DNA from 3 places in the Pseudarthrobacter sp. RHLT1-30-1 genome. Region 1 is predicted to be linked to each of the others. Evidence: riboswitches for the same ligand, from Rfam matches in the RefSeq annotation. Region 1 holds a riboswitch; each other region holds the start of a gene.
The links. A riboswitch is a leader RNA that binds a small molecule or an ion and turns the genes downstream of it on or off. The one in region 1 is predicted to bind cyclic di-AMP.
Positions count from the first base shown of each region.

Region 2: it holds a riboswitch for cyclic di-AMP, as region 1 does, so the genes downstream of both, AC50YM_RS10365 (hypothetical protein) here and AC50YM_RS00075 (aggregation-promoting factor C-terminal-like domain-containing protein) in region 1, are expected to answer to the same signal.
Region 3: it holds a riboswitch for cyclic di-AMP, as region 1 does, so the genes downstream of both, AC50YM_RS17185 (NlpC/P60 family protein) here and AC50YM_RS00075 (aggregation-promoting factor C-terminal-like domain-containing protein) in region 1, are expected to answer to the same signal.

Region 1 covers NZ_JBWZCG010000001.1:13,131-19,397, reverse strand. Annotated here, with positions in the region: gene AC50YM_RS00090 (phosphatase PAP2 family protein) at 1-323, shown strand, start outside; gene upp (uracil phosphoribosyltransferase) at 393-1,028, shown strand; gene AC50YM_RS00080 (VOC family protein) at 1,120-1,497, shown strand; gene AC50YM_RS00075 (aggregation-promoting factor C-terminal-like domain-containing protein) at 1,527-2,312, opposite strand; cyclic di-AMP (ydaO/yuaA leader) riboswitch at 2,311-2,469, opposite strand; gene AC50YM_RS00070 (sensor histidine kinase) at 2,573-4,204, opposite strand; gene AC50YM_RS00065 (response regulator transcription factor) at 4,208-4,948, opposite strand; gene AC50YM_RS00060 (winged helix-turn-helix domain-containing protein) at 5,572-6,267, shown strand, end outside.
Region 2 covers NZ_JBWZCG010000012.1:3,677-9,943, reverse strand. Annotated here, with positions in the region: gene AC50YM_RS10385 (DUF5129 domain-containing protein) at 1-817, shown strand, start outside; gene AC50YM_RS10380 (DUF1918 domain-containing protein) at 814-1,014, opposite strand; gene AC50YM_RS10375 (serine hydrolase) at 1,071-2,030, opposite strand; gene AC50YM_RS10370 (dihydrofolate reductase family protein) at 2,441-3,028, shown strand; gene AC50YM_RS10365 (hypothetical protein) at 3,097-3,846, opposite strand; cyclic di-AMP (ydaO/yuaA leader) riboswitch at 3,851-4,020, opposite strand; gene AC50YM_RS10360 (hypothetical protein) at 4,222-4,494, shown strand; gene AC50YM_RS10355 (hypothetical protein) at 4,530-5,519, shown strand; gene AC50YM_RS10350 (alpha/beta fold hydrolase) at 5,671-6,267, opposite strand, start outside.
Region 3 covers NZ_JBWZCG010000028.1:23,438-29,704, reverse strand. Annotated here, with positions in the region: gene fdhD (formate dehydrogenase accessory sulfurtransferase FdhD) at 1-331, opposite strand, end outside; gene AC50YM_RS17205 (molybdopterin molybdotransferase MoeA) at 408-1,949, opposite strand; gene AC50YM_RS17200 (DUF6457 domain-containing protein) at 1,946-2,233, opposite strand; gene mobA (molybdenum cofactor guanylyltransferase) at 2,255-2,971, opposite strand; gene AC50YM_RS17190 (HNH endonuclease) at 3,062-3,562, opposite strand; gene AC50YM_RS17185 (NlpC/P60 family protein) at 3,778-4,545, opposite strand; cyclic di-AMP (ydaO/yuaA leader) riboswitch at 4,855-5,013, opposite strand; gene AC50YM_RS17180 (M23 family metallopeptidase) at 5,160-5,978, opposite strand; cyclic di-AMP (ydaO/yuaA leader) riboswitch at 5,981-6,190, opposite strand.

The DNA.
Region 1 (6,267 bases):
ACACCCTCAACACCACGGTTGTCATCGCACTTGTCGTCTACCTCGCCTGTCTGCAGATTGAAGGCACCCTGGCCCGGGTCGGCCTGATCGCGGCGGGGGCGGCCTTCATCTTCGCCATGGGCATGAGCCGGGTCTACCTGGGCCACCACTGGATGACCGATGTGATCATCGGCTGGGTGCTCGGGCTGGCCTGGGTCGGAATCGTGATCATGGCCCACCGGCTCTTCCACGCCCTGCGGCACCGCGAGCACGCCGGACCCGCGCCGACTTTTGACAACTCGGCCCACCTGACAGACGGCGCCGCCGGCAGGAGTCATCAATAGGAAACGAACGACGTCGGCGCCCGCGGTCCCACGGGCGGCGCACCATCCGTTGGGTGATAGTTTTGACCCATGCGCACTCTCGTTGTGGACCACCCGCTGGTCGCCCATAAGCTCACCGTTCTGCGGGACAAGAACACCCCGTCGCCGGTTTTCCGCCAGCTCACCGAGGAACTCGTCACGCTCCTGGCGTACGAGGCAACCCGCGAAGTCCGCACCGAACCGGTGACCATCGAGACCCCGGTCAGCACCACCATCGGCACGGCGTTCACTAAGCCCACGCCATTGGTCGTCCCCATCCTGCGCGCCGGACTCGGCATGCTCGAGGGCATGACCAAGCTGGTCCCCACGGCCGAAGTCGGCTTCCTGGGGATGGCCCGCGATGAAGAGACGCTGGACATCATCACCTACGCGGAGCGCCTCCCCGAGGACCTCACCGACCGTCAGATTTTCGTCCTGGACCCCATGCTCGCCACCGGCGGTACGCTGCGCGAGGCCATCAAGTTCCTCTTCAAGCGCGGTGCCTCCGACGTCACCTGCATCTGCCTGCTCGCGGCCCCGGAGGGTCTGGCGAAGCTGGAGGAAGAGCTCGCCGACGCGAACGTGACGATTGTGCTCGCCTCGATCGATGAGAAGCTCAACGAAAAGTCCTACATCGTCCCGGGCCTGGGCGACGCCGGCGACCGCCTCTACGGCGTGGCCGGCTAAGCCACCCGCGCGCTGCGAAGCTGCCCGCGTGGGCGGATTCCATTGAGATTTTCCTATCCCGGAGAGACCCTCCGGGACTAGCCTGAGCCCCATGGACTGGAAACTTGAACTCGTCTTTGTCCCGGTGTCCGATGTGGACCGCGCCAAGGATTTCTACGTCAACAAGGTGGGCTTCCACGCCGACTACGACGAGCGGCCGATGGACGGCATCCGCTTCGTCCAGTTGACCCCGCCCGGCTCAGCCTGCTCGATCGCCATCGGCGAGGGCCTCAATGAGGCGCCGCCGGGTACCGCCCCCAGCCTGCAGCTGGTGGTCAGCGACATCGGGGCGGCCCATCAGCAGCTCAAGGACAATGGTGTGGAGGTCAGCGACATCGACGTCCAGGATTGGGGGCACTTCGTCTATTTCGCCGATCCCGACGGCAATAAGTGGGCAGTGCAGTATATTCCCAACCGCCCGGGCGGCTGATCAGCAGCGTTGTTTCGCAGCAACGCTGCTTAGTACCAGTTATTGGCGTAGTGGAAGTTCAGGGCGCCACACGGCGAGCCGTAGCGATCCTTCACGTACTGCAAACCCCAGTTGATCTGCGTGCGGTAGTTGGTCCGGTAGTCCGCGCCGGCGCTGGCCATCTTCTCGGCCGGCAGGGACTGGACCACGCCGTAGGCACCGCTGCTCGAGTTGGTCGCGGTCGTTTCCCAGTCCGACTCCTTGGTCCAGAGCTTCATCAGGCAGGGCATCTGGCCGGCGGCCCAGCCGTAGGACCCCAGCTGGCCGGCCGCGTAAGCCTGCGCGCCGGCAGGGTCATTGACGGCAACCGGGGCAGGTGCCGGTGCGGGCTCCGGAGCCGGAGCCGGAGCCGGAGCCGGAGCGGCTGCCGGTGCCGGGGCAGCGGCTGGCGCGGCTGCCGGGGCGGGCGCTTCGGCCGCCTTCGCCTCGGCTGCCGGGGCGGCGGTTCCGGTCGGGACTACGGCCTGGTTGTCGACCCGGACGCGTTCAAAATCGAGGTGCGTCAACGGATCCGCCGTCGCGGCTGGTTGCGTGAGATTGCCCGTGCTGGCGTTGCGGGCGCCGGTTTCAGCCGCCTGGCCTGCGGCGCCGGCCCCCACGAGTACCGCGCAGGCGGCCACTACAACCGCCGCGCGGCGGCCGGTGGAGCCGACGCGGCCGGCGATCCGGGCCAGGCCCGAAGCGGGCGTGGCTGGTTCGGCGCGGTGGCGCGTTGGCTTGGAGCGGGTGGTGTTCTCGGCGCCGTCAGGGCGCGATTGTGCGTTGAAGTCGGTCATGATCGCCTCTCAACGCCTGCGGAGTTAGCTGTCGGGTTCGGGTGAGGTCACCCGGCCGCACGGAATTTCACGTGTCGGCTTCACCCCAAGGGCGCAAGATGCAAATGCCCGGGAACTCTGGGTTCCCCGCCTCTGCCTGGTCCAGCGGAATCCGGGAGGCGGCAGAGCTTGGCGTGCGTCCGGATGTGCGGCCTTAGTGATGGCCGCACCTAAAAACCGTACAGGACTTGGCCGGCTAAGTCACATTTGCATAACGGAGGTCACGACGGCGGCGTGGCGTCTTGCGCTTCCAGCGGCCGGTTGGCCTCGGTCGTCAGGGGAGTTGCCGGCAGCCGCACGGTGAATTCAGTCCGCCCCGGGCGGGATGCGACGCTTACGGTCCCGCCATGGGCAGCAATGATTGACTGCACGATGGACAAGCCCAGCCCGCTGGTTCCTTCGGCGGATGCGCTGGTGACCGTGGCAGCGGCGCCGGAAGCAGCAGGCAGGCGCGGCGGGTGAAGGGGAGGGCGCGGAAGGGGCCGCCGCCCGTGCGCCGGCGACGCAGCAGGCACTGGATTCTTCCGGGAGGCGTCCGCGCGAGTGAAACGCGCGAACACGCGGTCCACAAATTCGGGAGCGATTCCGGGGCCGTTGTCTGTCACCGTCACGACGGCGCTCCCGTCCTGGGTGAGCTTCACGCCGGTCACGACCGTCGTGCCTGGCCCGGTGTGCTTCCGCGCGTTGGAGAGCAGGTTGGCCAGCACCTGGTGCAGCTGGGTCGCGTCGCCCCGGACCACCACGGGCTCCTCCGGGAGCTCCAGGTGCCAGATCCGGTCAGGGGCCATGACCTTCTCATCACTTACCGTCTCGATGGCCAGCTGGGTGAGGTCCACGTCGCTGAGCTTGAGCGGCTGGCCCTCATCCAGCCGCGCGAGCAGGAGCAGGTCCTCCACCAGGGTGGTCATCCGTTCGGACTGGCTTTGCACCCGGGCGAGGGACTTCTCGCCGTCGGGCGTGAAATGTTCGGTCATCCGCATCAGCTCGGTGTAGCCGCGGATGGCGGTCAAGGGTGTGCGCAGCTCATGCGAGGCGTCCGCCACGAACTGGCGGACTTTCATCTCGCTGTTCTGCCGTGCCTCCAGCGCGTTGGAGACGTTGTCCAGCATCAGGTTCAGGGCATGGCCGACGCTGCCCACCTCGGTTCCGGGATGCGCCGCGGACGCCGGAACCCGCATAGCCAGTCCCACCTCGCCTGCGTCGAGCGGCAGCCGGGACACCTGCGTCGCAACCTCGGACAGCTGGTCCAGTGGCTTCATGGTCCGGCGGATCAGTGCCGTGCCGGCCAGGCCGATCACGACCAGGCCGCCTGCTGAAACAAGCACCATGGTCCAGACCAGGGAGGCCAGCGTGTTTTGTTTTTCTGCGAGCGGCAGCCCGGTGACAATCACGTCGCCGTTTGGTGATTCGGCCGCAACCAGCCGGTAGGCTCCCGCGGAAAGGGTCCGGTCCACCGGCTCGCTGCGGGGGCTGAGTCCAAGGAGAACTTCGTCGTCTTCGTTGGTGAGGGACTTACGGGTGGCGTCCTCGCCCAGGAACCCTGCGCTGCGGACTGAATCTTCATCGATCCGCGCATTCAGCGTGCCGATTCCCTGGCCCCGCGCCTCAAGGGGATCTGTGCGGCCGCCGGCGCGGCCAGAATCGCGGGCACGATCCTCTGCCTGCTGCAACTGCTTGTCGAGCTGTCTGGTCAGGAAGAGGTCCATCGAGGCATAACTGACGACGCCGACAGCACCGCAGATCGCCACGAGCAGGGCCATGGCGACCAGGACCAGCCGGGTGCGCAGGTGCCAGGTGGAGGGGTTGCGCCAAGTGAACCCGGAGGGACGAATCTCGCCGAAGCGTTCGGGCACGAATCAGTCCGCCGGCTTCAGGACATAGCCAGCGCCGCGCACGGTGTGGATCATGGGCGGGTAGTTGGCATCCACCTTCTTGCGGAGGTAGGAGATGTAGAGCTCCACGATGTTTGCCTGCCCGCCGAAGTCGTAGTCCCAGACCCGGTCCAGGATTTGGGCCTTGCTGACAACGCGTTTCGGGTTCTCCATGAGGTAGCGCAGCAGCTCGAACTGGGTGGCTGTAAGGTGGAGTTCCTCGCCGGCGCGCCGGACTTCCCTGGTGTCGATGTTCAGGATCAGATCCCCGACGACGAGTTCGGCGGTATCCATTGCAGCCACGCCGGAGCGCTGGACGAGCCGGTGCAGCCGCAGCAGCACTTCCTCCATGCTGAACGGCTTGGTGACGTAGTCGTCCCCGCCGGCTGCCAGGCCGGTGATCCGGTCCTGGACGGCGTCTTTGGCTGTCAGGAACAACGCCGGCACCTCCGGCGCGAAGGCGCGGATCCTGCCCAGCAGCTCTACGCCGTCGAACCCCGGGAGCATCACATCGAGCACTAACACATCGGGACGGAAGTCCTTCGCCAGCTTCACTGCTTCGGGGCCGTCGGCGGCGACGGCCACGGACCAGCCCGCCATTCGCAGGCCCATGCTCATCAGCTCGGAAAGACTCGGTTCATCGTCCACGACCAGGGCACGGATGGGGGACCCGTCCGGATGGGTGAGCTGGGGAAGATTGTTCGTCATGGAGTGCGAAGTGGCCATGGGACAACTCTCCGATCTGCCGGTTAGGCGCGGCTTTGGGAATCCTGTGCGGCACCTGTGAATCCCAGCCTAACGAGCTGGACGGCCCTGGGAGCCCCTGCACGGGCACTTTCCGCGGCTGCGGAGTGACCACTCTGTGGGACGGTGGACATCCGTTGATAAGTAGGCGAACGGTTTTACGGTTTCCGGATACAGTGAATGATTCAGGGCCGGTGGGGCATCTGCGCGAAGCTTCTTCGGGCAGATGACCCACGGGACCTTTTTTGTTCGAATCCAAGGTTTTTCCAGCGCCCGGTCAGAATTGTGATCTGCGCTACTATTCCCCGTTTAGTCTCACATCGTGGACTTATGAATGCTTTGTTACTTGCAAGTTTTCATTGTTACGTTGCACACTTCAATTGTGAACAAGAACATAACAGCTCCTGCAGCCGCAGTTTTTTGGATCAGCGCACCCGCTGATACCGAGAATCGCTGTTGTCGAATGCACGCCTAACTTTTACACCCCAAAGGTTTCTAGGCATTCGCCCCCAGCCCAGCGTCGGGCGCCCCTCCCCAAGTTTCATTGCGGGGAAAAGTAGCATTCGAGCCGCGATGACGGCCATTCACATTGAGGTAAGCAATCCATGTCAGTTGCATCCGGATACGTCCACATCTCCGTCCGTAACGCCAGCAAGGCCGGCCAGGCCTCCGGTATCCGCCAGGGCTTCGGCGGCCGCGCTTCCTTCGCCCCCTCCGGCTCCGGCAACACCTTCCCCGCCCCCGGCTATGCCCCGCAGGGCTACAACCCCAACTCCTATGGACAGCTCCGGGCCGTTCCGCCGGCCACGGCCCCGACTCCCGTGATTACGCCGGGCAGCGCCGCCGCCCCCGTCCGTCCGGTCCCGGCCGACAATGTGGCCCGCGGTTTCGTGCTCTACATGGGCATCGACGAGGAAACCGCGGCGGCCGCCGGGACCTCCATTGCCAAGCTGGCCCAGGAAATCCGGGCCTACGCCCAGTCCCTGGTCTCCGGCGCCGAAAGCTACGCGGCCGTCGCTGTTGCCCCGGCCAGCGCCCCCGGCTCCGCGCTCGACGTCGTCCGTTCCACCTTCGGTGACCCCACGGTGGGGGCCCGCCAGCGCGCCGAGACCTCCCGCCAGCAGCAGCCCCAGGATTCGCGTCCGTCCGGCGTCCTGATTGACCTTGCCCGCCGCGAAGTGGCGCTCGACGGCGAATCCCTGAACCTCACGTTCAAGGAGTTTGAACTCCTCAACTACCTCGTGGAGAACGGCACCCGCACCGTGGGCCGCGACGAGCTGCTTGAGGGCCTGTGGCGGAAC
Region 2 (6,267 bases), on a different contig from region 1:
TCTCGAGGTCACCGAGCTCAACGCCAGCACCATCCCGGACGCCTCGCGCTATGGCAGTACCGTGCTGGAGAAGCACCGGACATTCCTGGCGAAGTACAACAAGGCCACGGCCCTCGCCAACCGGGTCCATGCCCTGTCGCCCAAGGAACTCAGCAAGCGGGTGAACATGAGGCTGATCAGGAGCTACGCGGAGGCCGCCACAGAGCTGGACGCCCTCGACGACGTCATTGCCGACACCAATGCCCTGCTCAACCGGGGCTCCGCCTGGGCTCCCGCCTGGGACCGGCAGCTGGCCCCGTTCCGGGCCGACCTGGCCGCGATCGAACAAATGCTCAGCAAGCGCAATGCCGAGGGGGACTCCGCGACCGCGGCGGCCCTGCGCTCCTTCCGGGACCAAAGCCATCGCGACATCGAACAGTGGACCACGGAACTCGCGGACGGCTCGATCACGCCGGAGACCGCCCTGGACCGGCTTCGGGATGCCCGAACCCAGCTGTCCGAGCTGCTCAAGAACCACGCCGATACGGTCATCGAGAGCTTCGCCAAAAACGAAAAGGAAGCCTCCTTGATGCGCCAGGAGATGGAAAGCGCGCAGGCCGGAAGCAAAGCCAAGTACGGGCGCACATACGAGCCCAGCATCCTGGGCACCGTCTACCCCGCGTACTACTTCTTCTCCGTGCCGACCTTCAACTCCGGCCTAAACAGCAGCGTCAGCAGCGTGAGCAGTGCCCGGGGAGGCGGCGGCGGTGGCGGCACCACCGGCTACGGCAGCAGCGGCGGCAGCTTCTCCGGCTCCGGCAGTTCGTCGAGCTTCTAGCGGGTCTCGGCGCTCTTGCTGTGTTCGACGACGAAATCGCCGCCGGGGAACAGAATTGTCTCGTGGCCGTCGTCGAACCTGACGTGATACGGCGGGGCGCCGTCGGCACCCTTGACCTCGAGGATTTCCCCGTGACGGTCCGATGACTCGACCGTGGTGCCACGGATAATGATGCGGTCTCCCTGGGTTGCTTTCATGGCCTACACCTCCGCTCACCAGCGTACGGTTTTGTGACCATTTGGGGAACGGCCGGCTAGAAGAGTCTGGCGGTGACGGTTTCGGTGAGCTGGTGGATGACGCGGGTTCGGGCCGCCATATCCGACGGTCCCACGCCCAGCGTGTAGACCACAAACACGTAGGCCCGGTCGCCCTGGACCAGGACGCTTGCGTCATGCAGGTAACCCTCGAGCAGCCCATATTTGTGGAAGACGCTGACCTCTGGGGGCGTGGCGGCCGGGATCAGCAGTTCGTAATTGGTCTGCTGCATATAGGACAGCAACTGGGCGGTGTTGGTGGCGTTGAGGAGCCGGCCGCTGTACAGCTCGGACAGGGTCCGCCCCATCTCGGCGGGAGTCAGGCCGTTCACCGTGCGGTCATAGGGGATGCCGAGGTCGGCGGCGTATTCGGTCAGGCCCTTCTGTCCGACGGCGGCAAGGATCAACGCCCACGACTCGTTGTTGCTCTGCTGGACCATCTGCCGGATCTGTTGGCCGGCGGTGGACGGCCCCATCCGGGACGTCAGCGAGGCCTTGCCGGTTTCCACCAGATGGTAGTAGGCGGCAGCGGCGAGAATCTTGCCCGTACTGGCGGCCACAAACTTCGTCTTCACCCCGTACTCGTGCACGTCCCCGTCGCGCATGTCGATCAGGGCCACGCCCAGCCGGTAGGCGCTGTTGGCCTTGATGACGCCGTCGATCTCCGCGTCGAGTAGCGCACTGATGGTCGGGTCGGACGGAGCGACGGCGGGTGTCGGGGCCGGCGGTGTGGCGGTGGCTACCGCGGAGGGTGTCGCGCCGGTGGCGGACAGCGGGTCGGCCGGTCCGGCATTCGCTGGCGCGGATGCCGACGTCGCCGGCGCAACACCGGCATCGCGTGGAACGCCGTCCCGGACGGTGGCGTAGACGCCCGCGGCCGAGACCAGGCCGAGGACTGTGACGAGCGCGATCAGGAACTTCGGTCTAATCCCGCCCGGAAAACCCGGCAGGCCCCGCAAGGGACTCCGGTTGAATTCAGCTGTATGACGGCCGCTGCTGTAGTGTCGGCCGGGACCCCAGGAATCCATCCGGCCTATTGCCGCAGCATCGACGGAAGCGCAACGTCGGCTGACGTCGCAGGCTGGTTCGCTGGCATGCTTGTCCTTCTTGACCTAGGGACCGCGCTTGATTCAGAACCGCGGCGCGGCTTCAGATTTCCTTATTCTGCCCCGGGCTCAGCCTAGCGCAAGCGGCCGCGCCCAAGTGATCCCGGATTTGCCTTCCGGCCCCCGGGGGCGGCGGGCCCGCGGGCCCCCAAAACCGCCAAAGCCGTTGTGCGGCGAGACGTACCGCCTGGCGTCGGGCGCCCTCCCACTGCCGCGGTCCGCGTCGTACGCTGGAACCCCGGCAGCCCGGCAAAGGAGCCCGCATGCGCAAGGTCATCTTTATGATGCAAGTATCCCTGGACGGCTATTTCGAAGGTCCGCAGCACGATCTGAGCTGGCACCGGGTCGATGACGAACTGCACACCCACTTCAACGATGAGCTGCGGACCATGGGCGCCTTCCTGGACGGCCGCGTCACCTATGAGCTGATGGCCGACTACTGGCCGACAGCGGACGAGGACCCTTCGAGCGCTCCTGCGGAGGTTGAGTTCGCGGGGATCTGGCGGGACAAGCCCAAGATCGTCTATTCCCGGACCCTGGCCACGGCGGACTGGAACACCGACGTGGTGCACGAGGTCGTCGCCGAGGACGTGGTGCGGCTCAAGGAACAGCCTGGCGGTGACCTCGCACTCGGTGGCGCCGAACTCGCAGCGGCTTTCAGGCGGCTAGGTCTGATCGACGAGTACCGGATCTATGTGCACCCGGTCCTCATCGGTCGGGGAAAGCCCCTTTTTCCGGAAACGGATGCGATGACGCCGCTCCGTCTGCTGGCGAGCCGTACGTTTGGCAACGGTGTGGTGCTGCTTCGCTACGCACTAGAGTCGGAGTCCGGCGACGCAGACGGCCGGTGATCCGCTGCCCCCAAGGCAACTGATCGACCGGCCGACTGTGCGCTGGGTGGTGCTAGGCGCTGGTGGTGCTAGCCTGCGCGGACGAACGTCACCGGGCCGGTGGCGGTCAGCCAGGAAAGCGGGTGCGTCATGGTGGCGTTGACGCCGTTCATGCCGCCGCTGATGGCCTGGCCGTTGCCGGCGTAGATGGCAACGTGGCCGGACTGGACGATGATGTCGCCGGGCTGGGGCGTGGCGACGACCGAGCCGTATTTCAGGAAAGCCTGCGGGCCGATGTCACCGACCGGGATGCCGGCCGCGTTCAGGGCCTTCTCGACCATCGCGGTGCAGTCCTGCGTGATGCCGATCTGGCCGTAGGCCACGGCCAGCAGCGTGGCGTTGACTCCACCGGCTGCCGGAGCCGCGGCGGGGGCCGGGGCTGCCTGGACCTTGACGGTTGCTTTAGCGGCCGCGGGGGCCACAGCTGCTGCCGGTGCCTTCGGAGCGGCAACAGCAGCTGCCGCCTTCGGAGCGGCTACGGGCTTGGGTGCCTCCACCACGGGAGCAGGCGACGTCTCAACGGCCGGGCGTTCGAACGTGATCTGGACGGCCGAGTCGGCCAGCACCGGCGCGGAGACCTGGCCCTGCACGTCAACGGACGTTGCGGGTGCAGAGTCGCGCTGGGCCGGCGCCTCGGCGGCGTTGGCGGCCATGGCGCCGCTAAGCACCATTCCGGAAGCGGCGACGAGGACTGCGGCCTGGCGGCCGACGGTGCCGGCGGTGCGGCGGTTGTTGCGTAGGGCGGCGTGTTTGGGCGCACGGGTATTGCTAAAAGTCATTGAAAAAGCCTCTCCCAATGCCTGCGAGGTGAGCTGTCGGATTCGGATGGGAGGCACCCGGCCGCACGCGGGCCCGACATAGCGGGCCGTGCGGCTTCACCCCAAGACCCCTGGAGAACAGCGGGTCAAAATTGGTTTCCCCGTCTCTGCCGGACGTTGCTGCGAGTTATCCCCACGCCGCGGCAGAGTTAGGCAATCGGCAGGGGAGAACCTGTCTCGGAAACAACAGGCACCCATCAACGGTAACGGAATGATTACGACAAGTCACATCGAGGTATCACATGCGGGCGCTGGCGGGCCAGGAATGCCCTTCGTCGACGGGTCCCCAGGCATAGGATGATGCCATCACCGTTCCGCCGAAACGGAGGCCAGACAATGAACAGCCCCGACGTGCCCAGGCACTGTGTTGCCATCTGCCAGCTGAGCATTCAGCCGCCGGAGGACTTCAACGTCAATACCGAACTGCTGGTGCTCGACACCGGGGAAGTTCACGTGTCCACGTGGGACGCCGAACCCCGCGACGGCGGCTTCGACGTCCATGTCCTGAACGACCGGGTGGATGCCCTGGGCTTTATGGTCGTCACCGGTTGGGAGTTCTTCGATGAAAGGGCCTACGCCGTGGTGGAGCCCCGCCCCGGCAAGCGATGATCGATCGCTGGTCCGCGGGTTTCGCAGCGGCAGCCGTGACCGCGTTCAGTGTTTCCACCGCGCTCTTGTTGACCAACGCGATGATGCTCCCCGGAGCCGGCCTGGTTCGGCTCTTGTTGGCCGTCTTCATCGGCCCGCTGGCTGCAGCCCTCTCCGCCGTCGTGCTCCTGCATCGAGCGGGGCGGCTCTCCGCCCCGGCGGCATCGTTCACTGCGGCTAGTGCCTTCCTGGCGTGTGGTTTGGCGGCACTGACGGCAAAGAGTTGGTCGGTCGGTTTCGACGAAGCTGATGCGGGTCTGGGCCGCAGCTGGTTTGGTTCGTCGACCCTGCTGTTCCTGATTCTCGCGTGGATTGCTGGCACGATCTGTCTTGTGGCACCGGTCGGCTCGGCGCTGAGCAGGCGGCGCTCCCTGCCCATCCGCCTCGTGCAAAGTACAGTCCTGGCAGCGCCTTTTGCGCTTCTCCTCGGCGCACTAACGCTGATGGCTCCCCTGGCCAGCGCACTGGGCGCCGTCGTGCTGCTTGTCATCGCTCTGCGATGGGACAGTGCGAAGCCTCCCGCAGCACGGCGCGACGCCGTCCGGGCAGCAGTGCGACCGTCCCCGCTGATGCCGGTGGCGGCTTGGACTCGGCGGAGGGACGCTGCAGCATGCGCGGCCGCGCTGGTGACGCTGGTTGCGGGCCTGGGCTGCGCTGTGTTTGCCTTCTCCGGGCGTAGCTGGGCGCCGATGGTTAGCGATTCCACCCACGCCATGAACCTCGGTCTGGCCGCCGGCGCGCTGGCGGCCATTCCTGCGACCCTCGCGGCCGGGATTGTGCTCGCCCCGCGTTTCGGCGGCATCATGCGGTGGTCGGTAGTGCTGTGTTGCGCGAGTCTTGTCGTGGAGGCGGCCGCTCAATTTCTTGGGGCCGGGCATCCCACACAGTGGCCGCTCATCCTTGCTGCAGCAACCCTGATGGGCTTCGCGGTCTCGCTGCCTTTCGGACGGCTCATTCCCGGGGGGCCTTGCTCCGCGTCGGCGTGACAGCGCTGTTCGGTCTCGCCGGTTCAATTGTCGGACTCCAGCTGGTGACGATGGCCGCTTTCATTGCACCACCGGCCGCGGCCGCGCTCTTCGTCTCGTCTTGGAAGCGCTTGTCAGGGGCAGGGCTGCGGCCGGCGTTATGACGGCAATACTAGGCCGGCCGGGCGGAGTCCAGCCAGTCGTGAAGGGCGGCGTTGAACCGCCCGGGTTGAGTGAAAGGCATTCCATGCCCTACACGCTGGTGGATCTCGAAGCTGCAGTTCCGGAATTTCGATTGGTAGTGTTCCATGACGCGTAAGAGTCTGTGTTCCTCCTTGTCCCCCGCCATGAGGAGGACCGGCCGGGAGGATCCCAGGACCTCAGGAGGAACGGCGAACGAGAAATTTGCCAGGATTAAGCGCCTGAGCGTTCCGGCGGACACGGCCCGGGACAGGGCGAAGTAGTCCTCGAACATCGATGAGGGGATGCCGAGTTGCGCCGCCTGGGCGTGAGCGAAGCGACGGTTCCTCGACAGCGGTGCGGACCCCGCGGCGAGCAGGCTGAGCGCCGTCGCTCCGCGCCACGGGCTCAAAAGAGAGCTGACCACCACGAGGCGCTCGACATGGCCGGGGTAGGACGCCGCCAGTTGAATCGCCGTTTGACCGCCGAGGGAATGTCCAATGACGGTGACGGGCCCGGGTTGTTCCAGAAGGCCGGTCTCCTCTGCGACTGCGGCTGCCGCCTGAACATGGGTGGAAAACCTGCCTTG
Region 3 (6,267 bases), on a different contig from region 1:
TGTCCGGGCGGACGACGTCCGGCCTCAGCTGGGCTTCCACCACGTTGAAGGTCTGGACGCCGTTCTCGTCCTCCCCGGCGCAGAACCGCAGCGAGACGAGCTGTTCGGGGCTCCAGATGATGCCCTCGGAGACGAGGAAGCCTGCCACGAGGTCAAAGTCGTGTCCTGGTGTCCGCATCGTGACAGAGAAGGACATCCCGCCGAGCCGGATTTCCAGCGGCTCCTCTACGGCGAGCACGTCCTCCCGGTGCCGGACGGGGAATTCGAGGGCCTGCGGCGACCCGTCGAGGACATATTTGTGCACCTTGCGGCGCTGTGTGAGGCGGCCCATCAGGTTTTCCTAACCAACATAACTCCATCATGGCAAGCACTGGGCCGGGTGGCCAGCGCGCGTTTCAGGCCGGGCATTACCCCAGCAGTTCGCTCCAGTCCACCGGGCCGGGGGTGCCGGCGGGCTTCCGGGCGGTCCGCTTGGGGGCGGGCTTGTCCTTCGCCGGGACGGGTGCCGGGAGGGCGGCACGCCAGGGAAGGGCGAAGGCAGGGACGAGTTCGCCCAGCTGCACTCCATGCGGCGGGACCACCAGGACGCCGTCGGCTGCGGCCAGTCCGCGCATCATCCCCGGGCCGGTGTGCTGCGCCGGAGAGGCCATGCCGTAGAGGAGCCGGAACGGCATGAGCCGGGTCCTGCCCGGGTCGGGTTCGATCATGGAGCCGCAGGGAAGCTCGGTGACGGGCGTCGGGGTCCGGTGCCCCAGCGCCGCAAGCAGCGGGGCCCCAATGGTTGACAGGGCCATCATGGCCGCGAGGGGGTTCCCGGGAAGCCCGATAATGAACCTGCCGTCCGGCAGTTCAGCCAGCACGGCCGGATGGCCCGGCCGCATGGCGATGCCGTCGATGAGCAGGCGTCCGCCGAGCTCCGCGACCGAACGGCGCAGGTGGTCGGTGCCGGACCTGCCGGTGCCGCCCGTGGTGATGACGACGTCGGCGGGCAGCAGCTCCGCGGCCGAGGGACCGGCCGGCTGCGCGGCTGGAGCCGCGCCGTTTTCCGCCGCGGGGTCGGTGTCCTCGAGGGCGGTGAGCCATTCGGCGTAGCTGTCGCCGATTTTCGTTTCGCCGGTGCAGATTCCGCCGAGCATCTCCACGACGCCTGCGAGCTGGGGGCCGAAAGTGTCGCGCACCTCCCCCGGCTGCGGGATCCCCGCCGAGACCACCTCCGAGCCGGTGAACACCAGCCGGACCAGGGCTTTGCCCAGCACCGGGAGGGCGTCGTGACCGCCAACGGCAGCGAGCGCGAGGTGGGCGGGGTTGAGGAGGGCGCCAGCCTTGATCAGCACTTCGCCGGCGGCGGCTTCCTCCGCGGCTTTGCGGATGTGTTCGCCGTTCCGCGGCTCACCGGGTTTGGCGCCGCCGCCGAGGCGAAGGACTGGCAGCCCGTCCTCGTCGCTGGCGATCGTGCCGCTCTCGCTGCGCAGCACGGCCTTCGCCCCGGGAGGGATCAGTCCGCCAGTGACGATCGGACTGGCCTGGTGGGGTGCCAGCCGCTGGCCGGGTTCCGCGAGGATCCAGGGTCCGCTGCCGTTGACGGCCCAGCCGTCCATGGCGGAGGAGGCGTAGTGCGGCAGGTCCACCAGTGCTTCCACATCGGCGGCAAGTGTCCGGCCCAGGGCCTCCCGGAGGGCAACGGGTGCGGCGGGGATCGGAGTCGCGCAGCCGAAGGCGAGCTGCCAGGCTTCCTGCCAGGTGTGGGCAAGGGGCCGATGCGGCGCCTCCGTCTGGGGCACCTCGCTGGCCGCGTCGCTAATGAGCCCCGCGGAACTCTCGTCTTGGTGCCCGGCGGGCGCGGCGGCAGGCGCGGCGGCGGGCGCGGCGGCGGGGCTGGTGTCGGGGGTGTTCGTTGCAGGCTCGTCCCCGGCGGCAGCTGGGCTGCCGTGAGGGGGTGCAGGTGTCATGCCCCCGAGGCTTCGCTGGCCGCGTAGTCCGTGGCGAGTTTGCGGGCTACGCCCATCGCGGCCTGCATGGAGACGGAATCCGTGGCCTGCCCGGAGCCGGAGGCCAAACCGGCCGCGAATCCGGCGATAAACGTCGTCAACGGTGCGGCCGGGCGCACCACGGAGTGAGCTGCCACTCCGGCGAGGGCCAGGACCTCGTTCACGTCAACCTCGACGTCTTCCAGTTCCAGGGCCTGAAGCAGGGCACGGCACCAGTCTTCGAGTGTTTCATCCTGGCTTTTCACCGTTTGCCTCCAAAGTTGAGTTCAGCTGGGGTCCCCGGGCCGGATGCCATGGTCTCGGCTGCCCCGTGCAGGACTGTCGCGTTCGGGACGGTCGTGTTCAGGACGGTCGCTGCCATGCCGGTCCGGCGGGCGGGTAACCCCTAATGCGGAGGCATCGTCCCAAGTGTCCACATCATCCGTGGACCCTTCGGGGACGCTTACTTCCCGCACCTCCAGCCTAGCAAGAAGCGCGAATACCGAGGCATTTTCGAGGGCACCGCGCCGGGCTGCATCGGCCGCGCGCCGTTGTAGCACAGCTGTGCGATATAAGCCCATGAGAGGTTGCCGGTGTCCATCACGAGACACTGCCATGAGCCCGTCGTGCACCTCCGCTTCGGCGGCCGCGCCGAGCAACGCCCGGATGGCGGCGCCCGCCCCGGGCATGTCGCAGGCAAGGACGAGGGTGAAGGGCGCGGCGGAAGGGTGGCGCGGGTCGTGGGCGCGGTTCCGTTCCAGGGCGGCGAGTCCTGCCGCGATGGCGGCGGCAGGCCCGGCAAAGGGCGGATCCTCCCGGCATCTGACCACACCGTCCGGCAGGGTGCCGGGGTCGGGCCCGACGACGGCGACCGCCGCCGCCCCGCGGGCGGCCCGAAGGGCGAGCTCAAGGAGGGTGGCGCCGTCGTGCATCAGGCCCGACTTGGGCACCCCGCCCAGCCGGGATGACCTCCCCCCGGCGAGGATGACAGCATCAAATTCCACCCGCCCAGCCTAGCGCGGCCCTGCAGACTGCCACTCCGGCCGGACCGGATCCCCGGACCGGCCGAGATCGGACCGGACCGCCGGACCGGATCAGGCAGCAGATTCCGGCAGCAGGAAAGGGTCCCAGGCCGGCGTCGGCTTCTCCAGTTCCTTGATCTGCCAGGTTGTCCCGCGGGGCGGCGCCGGGCTGAAGCCCAACTTCCAGCCCATTTCACCCGGCGTGTGGTCCCCTTTGGCATTGTTGCAGCGCAGGCAGGCCGCGACGAGGTTCTCCCAGGAATCCGCACCACCCCTGGATTTGGGTTGGACATGATCAATGGTGTGCGCCGCCTTCCCGCAGTACGCGCAACGGTGTCCGTCCCGGCGAAGCACGCCGCGGCGGCTGACAGCCGTTATGTTGTTGTACCGGGGCCTGATGTAGCGATTCAGCAGAATCACCGAGGGCCGGCCAAGGACGTCCTGGGGCCCGACGACAGGAGTGTCGCCTTCCGCCACGACGCTGGCCTTTCCGGTCAGCACCAGCACGAGTGCCCGGCGGAAAGTGACAACCGCCAGCGGTTCATATCCAGCATTTAGAACGAGAGTGCGCATCCGCATACCTCTTCACGGCCGCACCCGCCAGGGGCACGAGGGCCGGCTGCCCTCTGCTTGGTCGGGCTATGGACAAAACAAGAGTAAACACGGAGGTGCCGATTTACCGAATATTTTTCCCGCGCCGCGACCGCAGCCCTCGAAAGTTCACCCGGCGGCAATGCAAAAGGACCCCCGCCAAACGGCGGGGGTCCCTCGGGTTTGCTGCTGTGGTCTTAGGCGCCGACGCGGATGAAGACCGGGCCGGAGCCGACGTTGACGGACTGCAGGGACGTGGTCCCGCCGTTCCAGCCGCCGTGGACGGCCATGCCGTTGCCGACGTAGACAGCGATGTGGGCCATGCCCGAGCCGCCGTTCTGGTAGTACGCGAGGTCGCCGGAGCGTGCCTCGGCGGCGCTCACGGTGCGGCCGAGGGACAGGTAACCTGCCGGCCAGCCGTGGTAGTTGATGCCGGCAGCAGCCAGCGCGTTGGTAACGAGGGCGGTGCAGTCCTGGCCAATACCGAGCTGGGCGTAGGCAGCGGCGGCGATCGTGGCGCCCATGCCGCTGGCGACGGCGGGTGCCTTGGTGCTGGCAGTTGAGGCGGCCGCCAGGGTGGCGCCACCGACCTTGGTGCCGGAGGTCTTGGCAGCGGGTGCTTCCTCGACCTTGACGACGGGCTTGGGGGCCTCGACGACGGGGGCCGGGGAGGTGGTGACGGCCGGCTTCTCGTAGGAGATGGCGATCGTGGAGGCAGCCGAGATGGTCGCCGGGGAAGCAGCCTGAACCTCAAGGGTGGAAGCGGAGGTGGCTTCGCGCTGGACATTGGCCTCAGCAGCGTTGGCTGCGATACCGCTGGTCAGGACGAGGCCGGAGGCAGCAACGATGACGGCTGCCTGGCGACCCATGCCGCCGGCGTTGTCGCCGACAGCTTTGGCAATGACGGCCAGCGAGTTGGTCTTGGTGACCTCGGCGCGGTGCCGTGCGTTTGCACGAGTAGTCATTAAGTTCTCTCTTTCGTGATCCTGGGTCCGCGCTTTTTGGGCGCGGTCTGAGGACGCTCCGGCATCTTGGGGGTACGCCGGATCGCCCCGAAATGGGTTACTTAGCGAAGGGTGTACTGCGAAGACGCGCCAAAAGCGGGAACTGCTTGCAGGTGCATGGCCTGCGGGCCGGACTCAGCAGAAATTGAGTCGGCGGTATGGAATCCGTTCCGGGCACCGGCAAGGGCGACACGGCGGTTGGATTCCAGCGGGCTCGTAAGAGCCGCGCGAGCGCGGTTAAGCGCAGCATTGTGGCGTGAAGACACGAAAGTAGCCTCTCCCAATGCCTGCGAGGTGAGCTGTCGGATTCGGATGGGAGTCACCCGGCCGCGCTGCTTCCTGGGAAGCATTGCGACTTAACCCCAAGGTCTTCTTGCGAAGACCAAAATTGGTTCCCCCGCCCCTGCCAGACGATGTCATGCGAACGGACCTTGAGCGGTGGCAGAGCTAGGCAATCCACTCAAGAGCGCCAACTTCGGAAAAGTTGGCGTAGCTCAAACGGTACAGCAGTTGGGAGGCAATGTCACATTCAGATCACGGCGTGTCACAAGAATGCGAGAGCGTCCCATCAGCTCTTAGAGCCAGCCGGTCGGATCGACGACTTCGCCGTTGACCATGACTTCAAAGTGCAGGTGGCAGCCGGTGGAGGCGCCAGTGGTGCCGCTCATTGCCACGACATCGCCGCGGGAGACCTGCTGGCCCACCTTGACGGTGGCTGACGACAGGTGGTTGTAGGTGGTCTCCAGGCCGTTGCCGTGGTCGATCACCACCCGGTTTCCGCCGCCATAGGGATGCCATCCGGTGAACGTCACGGTGCCGCTGGCGGCCGCAAGGACGGCGCTGCCGCACTGGGCGGCATAGTCCTGGCCGCGGTGGAATTCCCCGGAGCCGCCGGTAATGGGGCTGACGCGGTAACCGAAGGGTGACGCGGTTATCAGCTGGGCGAGGGGCGCCCCGAGGCTGCCCGCGGAGGCTGCACGGGTGATCGAGCCGGCGGACTGCGCGCTCAGCAACTGCTTGAGCTTTCCGTCCGGGTCACCCTGGGTGGTGACGGCGCTGCGGCTGAAGTCAATCTTGGCGTCGTCGGCCGTGATGTCCGGCTGGACCGCGGCGGAGATGGAACCGGCGGCGGAGGTGTCCGTGGCCATGACCGGGCCCGTCGCAGGGACGGCGACAGTGAGGACCAGTCCCGTGGCGGCCAGGGCGAGGCCGGCCTTTTGCCCCACGCCGCTGGCGGCCGCGAAGTCAGTTACCTGCCGGAACGGGCTGCGGCGGTCCCGGCGTGCGTCGCGGTGCGCGTCACGTGGGCGGTCTGCCGGCAAGGCGACGGCCGGACGGGGCTCCGGAGCAGGACCGGTCGCACGACGGCGGCCCCTGGCGGTCTGGGTGGTCAAAAGGTTCCTCTCTGGAGAGCCTGCGAAGTTAGCTGTCGGATTCGGGTCAGAGAGTTCAAAGACCCGGTCCGCCGTGGCAAGAATCCAGGCACAAAGGGACCCGAAGGGTCCATCGGTGGAGGGTACTTGCCGCTGACGGACTTCACCCCAAGGCTGTTGAACAGCCGGAAGTGGTTCCCCCGCCCCTGCCAGAAAGGTGGTTCTGTTACTGATCCGCTGGCAGAGCTCGGCTTCGGATCAGGTAACGCTTTGGTATCGGTACTAGAGACCAACTATAGGCGATGAAGCC